2 linked regions of the Runella sp. SP2 genome follow. The protein of the gene in region 1 interacts with the protein of each later gene in a pairwise test. Links are inferred from orthologs where the notes say so. Each region holds a gene or a part of one and is shown on either strand. Other genes may lie near its edges.

Region 1 (2,901 bases):
CGTTTGGCACACCCCAGGAAACCGTTTGCCGTACTCATACGCATCTTTGGCTTTTTGAAGCAAATTTTCTGCAAATGTTGGGTAATAATTGGCCAATACCTGACTTCCCAACGCAAAAGCCGACGCATATTTCCCTGCCGTGGAAGCGACTCCCGTTGTACGATTTTTGTACTTAAAAAGTCCTTGTGGCTGCCCCGTTACGCGATAAACGGGACGTCCTAGTCCCCAATTAGGGTTATAAACAATGACGTCTTTGTTGGGCAAACGCATCCCTGCGTGGTCGCGGTCGTCGGCCAATTGGTTGTACATCACGTCTTTTTCAGGATTCATTTTGACCAACCAATCAAGCCCCCATTTGGCTTCGTCCAAAATATCTGGAATACCGTTGGGTTTGGGATGCCCTGCGGCATCGTGTTTATCACCAAAAGATTGCGGGTTTTGCTGGTACGCAAACAACAGTTGGTACGTAGCATTGGCCGAAGTAGCCACGTATTGCAAATAGTCGGACGCATCGTGCCAGCCTCCCGACGCATCGATAAACGTACCATTTTTGGTAGAATCAGGATGGTAAATGATGTAGCCATCTTGGCGGTGGCAGGAGTCTTTCAAAAATGGATTGTACCCGCTGCGTTGTTGGCGCATGTATTTCAACACAAAATCGGCCGTGCCGTCATAGACGTCGTTGGCGATTCGGAAATTGGGAGAACGTACACCCGCTGCGCGCAAATAATACGCCCCTGTTTTTTTGAAAGTGCTGAAATTGAGCCGAAAACCTGACTTAAATGCCGCATACGCTCCGAAGGTTTTCACCGATTTGGACGACCATACTACCTTGTCAGTCAGTGCTTCGCACACTTCAAACGACGAAACACTGGGCCATTCTTTGCTGACCAGCACCGCTACTTTAGTAGAATTGGGCAAATATCCCAATTGGTTGATACGTATCCATGACGTTTGGGCAAATAGTGTATTGCACACTAGGCAAAAAAAGACGAATACAGAGTTTTTTTTCATGTGTTGAAGAAGGGTAGTAAAACGGTAAACCTATAAGGTTTTGTAATCGAAAACGAAACCTTATAGGTTTAGGCCCAATTTTTACGAAAAACGCTCAAACTTATCCCAATTTGGTTTGCGTTTTTCGAGAAACGCATCACGCCCTTCTTGCGCCTCTTCGGTCATGTAGCCTAAGCGAGTGGCTTCACCTGCAAACAATTGCTGTCCCACCAAGCCATCGTCCACGAGGTTGAAGGCAAATTTCAACATCCGAATCGCCATTGGGCTCTTGCCCAAAATCTCCTGCGCCCACTGGAAGGCTGTATCTTCGAGTTCATCGTGAGGCACTACGGCGTTGACCATGCCCATTTCAAAAGCCTCTTGGGCTGAATAATTACGTCCTAAAAAGAAAATCTCACGGGCACGTTTTTGTCCAATCATCCGTGCCAAATAAGCCGAGCCGTAGCCCGCGTCGTAGCTGGCAACGTCGGCGTCGGTTTGTTTAAAAATGGCGTGTTCTTTGCTGGCGAGCGTCAGGTCGCAGACAACGTGTAGGCTATGCCCGCCGCCAACAGCCCAACCTGGCACCACCGCAATCACGGGTTTGGTCATAAAACGGATTTGCCGCTGCACTTCCAAAATATTGAGGCGGTCGCGGCCATCTTCGGCGCGGTAGCCTCCTTTTTGGCGGGCTTTTTGGTCGCCCCCTGAGCAGAAGGCCCAAATCCCGTCTTTTGGCGAAGGCCCCTCTCCCGACAGCAGCACCACACCTACTTTGGGGTCGTGGGTGGCATCTTCAAAGGCATTGAGGAGTTCAAAAGTTGTTTTGGGGCGGAAGGCATTGCGCACTTCGGGGCGATTGAACGCGATACGGGCTACGCCGTCGCATTTTTTGTAGGTAATATCGGTGTATTCTTTGGCCGTAATCCAGTTTGGCATAGTCGTAGTTTTTTCTACAAATATGCTGGTGGATTTTGATTTTTCCGAATCCTCAGCCAAAGCAGTATTTTTGGGCTTGGGGGCGTTAGCGCAGCTGTACCTTTTCGACGGTTGGTTTTGCTTGCAGGGGTGCTTTTGGATGAACCGAAACCGATTGTTTTTTGGGGGCAACTTTCTTTTGTGTACTCTTATGAATATTGTACCCAACGAGGAGAATGACAAGCAAAAAGGGTAAACAGTAGAACCCCCACAGCGTTTTGTTAAACATTCGGTGACGTACCGAACCGACGCCCTCATCCACCCGCTGTTCTTCTTTGCCTACTTTACGGCTAAACGTTTCCAAATCGTACAGGTAATCATCGTTTTTAGGTCGGTGTTTTAGCACCCAGGCGTAGAGCTTTCGGTAACGATGTTCGGTGTTGAGGTAATAGGCATCCAAGTACCAGAAAAGTCCAATCGATATCAACAAAAGGGCATTGAAAACATAAGCCATAAAATGATTGGTATCCGATACCAACAAATTATCTTTTCCCAACGCCACCGTAGCCGACAGCACACCTATCAACCACGCTTTGATTTGAAAAGAGTTTTGTGCCATGCGCGTTATCACGGCTTGTATGAGGTCAAGTTCTTTATGAAGTTGGTCCGTTTGTAGGGGCATTTTTCTTTGGAGTTAAATTTTCAATCGTTGATTTTAGGTCATCAATTATTTTTTCCCACGTTGCGCTATCGTTGGGGTTACCCTTTAAATTAATAAAATTCTTGTTTGTCTGTTTTTGGTCAGAAGCATTTTGGTATTGATTCAGCATGTCAAATCGCTGCCAACCGCAGTCCATTAGTTGAATAAAGAAAGGATGTTTTTTGAACTCTTTTGCTTTGGGGATTTCAACATCTAACACATAGGGGACATTCAAAAAATCGGGGCTGAGTAAAAATATAACTATGTCTGACGACTTCAGTTCTTTTTGA
Region 2 (2,906 bases), 3.8 Mb from region 1 along the record:
CCACCATAAGAGCGATTCCGTTGGCTTTGCAAAAAGCTAATACAGTAAAACCCAAAAGCTTGATACATTTAAAGTGAAAGCCAAATGAGTAACTATTCCATACGAGATTTAGAACAACTTTCTGGCATTAAGGCACATACAATTCGCATTTGGGAGCAACGCTATAACATTATTCAGCCAAAGCGTACTGACACCAATATTCGGATGTATGACGACCAAGATTTAAAATTGGTCCTCAATATTTCTTTGCTAAAAGACCACGGGTACAAAATTTCGGACATTGCAAAATTTTCTTTGGACGAAATTAGCCATGAAGTTATGGCTATTTCCGATCAAAAACTGAACTATCCAGACCAAATTCACGCCCTGACAATTGCGATGATTGACTTGGACGAAGATCGTTTTGAAAAAATTATTAGCACCAATTTTCTTCAGAATGGTTTTGAAAATACCATGCTCAATATCATTTATCCTTTCTTGACCCGCATCGGTACGCTATGGCTCGCAGGCTCTATTGGTCCCGCCCAAGAGCATTTTATGAGCAACCTGATTCGACAAAAAGTCATTGTTGCCATTGATGGTCAAGTCATAAAATACCATCCCAATTCTAAGAAGTTTTTACTGTTTTTACCAGAAGGCGAGTTGCACGAAATTAGTTTGTTGTTTACCAGCTACGTCATTCGGGCGCATCACCATCGGGTTGTTTATTTGGGACAAACACTGCCGTTTAATGAACTCGTTTTTGCCTATGATGTCCATCAACCCGACTATGTCTTTGCAAGCATCACCTCCGTACCTGCCTACGACGAAGTTCAGACATACGTCAACAAACTTTGTCAGCAGTTCCCCAAAGCTCAAATATTACTTACTGGCTACCAAGTAGTCGGGCAAGACATTGAAGTGGGCGCCAATTGCACTATCATCAACAAATTAGAAGACCTTGTTGAATTGCTCTAACAGCCGTTCTATCGCTTTTTTTTCCTCTTACAAAGCCATAAAAGACAAAACCCCGACCAGTGTGGTCGGGGTTTTTGCTTAGGCGGGAGATAAACAGCCTGCCTCAAGGTTAATAGTATGCTTCTTTCGACAAATAGTTTTGAACGTAATCCTTCACACCTTCCTCCAACGTATGAAAAGGTTTGGTATAGCCAATCGAACGCAATTTGTTCATATTAGCTTGGGTAAAGTACTGGTACTTGTCGCGAATGTCGGCTGGTGTATCCACAAAGTCGATGTTTGGCTCTAACCCCATCGACGTAAATGTATTGATGGCCAAATCTTTAAACGTACGTGCCTTGCCACTTCCAAGATTATAGATACCTGAGTTGCGACGGTGGTGCATCAAAAACGAACATACTTCCAGTAAGTCTTTTACATAAACAAAATCACGCATTTGCTCGCCATCTTTAAAATCGGGATGGTGTGAGCGGAAGAGGCGCATTTTTCCCGAGGCTTTTACTTGGTTGTAGGCGTGGAAAATCACCGATGCCATCCGCCCTTTGTGATATTCGTTGGGGCCATACACGTTGAAAAATTTCAAACCTGCCCAGAAAAACGGTTTCTTTTCTTGTTGCAACGCCCAAATGTCAAAGTCGTTTTTGGATTCCCCGTAAGGATTGAGCGGCTTCAACTGCGGGATTTGCGATTCGTTGTCGTCATAGCCTAACTCACCTAAACCATAGGTAGCGGCCGAAGACGCATACACCAACGGAATTTGATAATCAATACATTTTTGCCAAATCTGCTGTGAGTAGCGAACGTTAAGCTCCTCCAAAACGTCACGATTAAACTCCGTTGTATCTGTGCGGGCACCGATGTGGAAAATGAACTCTACTTCGTAGTAATTTTGGTCTAACCATTCAAAAAAAGCAGAGCGCTCTACTCGTTCTTGAATTTTTTTCCCTTCTAAATTTGGTGCTTTTTCAATTTTCGAGAAATCATCAACTGCGATGATAAAATTGAAATTTTCCTCGTTTAGCTTGCTGATAAGACAGCTTCCGATAAAGCCTGCAGCCCCAGTGACAATGATCATAGAAATAGCTTATGATAAGGCGTTTAAATAGTGGGTAGTCAATTAGTTGGAACAGTAAAAATACTCAAAAAAAACGCTACAAAGGTAGGTATTATTTCACACAAAAAATCATTGAAAATTCCATGAATAAATTTAACTTTTTAAAGAATTTTCAAGGAAATCTACGATGTTTTTGGATACCGTTTTTTGGTCGTAATTTTGTCGAAACTTATTAGACAGCAAAGTGACTCCGTTTCTCTTATTTTTAATACGGCACTCTCGGCGCTGTGGACTATTGACTGTCGATTAGAATGATAGTTTACGTAACAAGAAAAGAACATTTTAATGCCGCCCACCGGGTATATAACCCTAGCTGGTCGGATGAAAAAAACACCGAAGTATTTGGCATCTGTGCGAATCCCAATTTCCACGGCCACAACTTTGAACTGATTGTCACCGTAAAAGGCCCTATCAATCCAGAAACTGGCTTTGTGGTGGACATGAAACTCCTCGGCAGACTGATGAAAGACAGTGTGGTTGACAAAGTCGATCACCGAAATCTGAATCTCGATGTGGATTTTATGCAAGGTATCATTCCTAGCTGTGAAAATTTTGTCCTTGAAATCTGGGCTATCCTAGCAAAAGGACTAAACGAAGTGGCTCCTCACGCCAAATTGCACTACATCAAGCTCATTGAAACCCCCAAAAACTACGTAGAGTATTACGGCGAATAAGCTCGCTTTAAACGATATTCGCGTTCCAATCCCCAAAAATCATTGTGAATCAACCACGTATCGGGCTTTTTTTCTGGCTACTTGTATTCCTAATCATCGGAAGTTACCTGTGGTATATCAACTTGTATGCTGTCAACATTCCTATTACTGACGACTATGAT

What was found. The genes of interacting proteins can lie anywhere in the genome.
Region 2: the proteins of DTQ70_RS02270 (region 1) and rfaD interact in binary tests that used the Escherichia coli proteins (3 or more experiments, as listed by UniProt). The link is inferred for Runella sp. SP2 from one-to-one orthologs.

The regions. Positions count from the first base shown.
Region 1 is NZ_CP031030.1:572,798-575,698, reverse strand. Bases 15-2,838 are described here. They hold DTQ70_RS02270 (1,4-dihydroxy-2-naphthoyl-CoA synthase), read right to left. Parts: upstream 1,933-2,838; coding sequence 1,096-1,932; downstream 15-1,095. Other genes in these bases: DTQ70_RS02260 (TIR domain-containing protein), read right to left, coding at 2,565-2,838; DTQ70_RS02265 (hypothetical protein), read right to left, coding at 2,018-2,593; DTQ70_RS02275 (glycoside hydrolase family 9 protein), read right to left, coding at 15-1,014. Outside these bases: more of DTQ70_RS02275, read right to left, coding at 1-14; more of DTQ70_RS02260, read right to left, coding at 2,839-2,901. UniProt on the Escherichia coli protein: Converts o-succinylbenzoyl-CoA (OSB-CoA) to 1,4-dihydroxy-2-naphthoyl-CoA (DHNA-CoA).
Region 2 is NZ_CP031030.1:4,390,058-4,392,963, forward strand. The notes cover bases 50-2,878. They hold rfaD (ADP-glyceromanno-heptose 6-epimerase), read right to left. Parts: upstream 2,033-2,878; coding sequence 1,067-2,032; downstream 50-1,066. Other genes in these bases: DTQ70_RS17545 (MerR family transcriptional regulator), read left to right, coding at 85-957; DTQ70_RS17555 (6-carboxytetrahydropterin synthase), read left to right, coding at 2,326-2,745; DTQ70_RS17560 (hypothetical protein), read left to right, coding at 2,790-2,878. Also shown: more of DTQ70_RS17560, read left to right, coding at 2,879-2,906. UniProt on the Escherichia coli protein: Catalyzes the interconversion between ADP-D-glycero-beta-D-manno-heptose and ADP-L-glycero-beta-D-manno-heptose via an epimerization at carbon 6 of the heptose.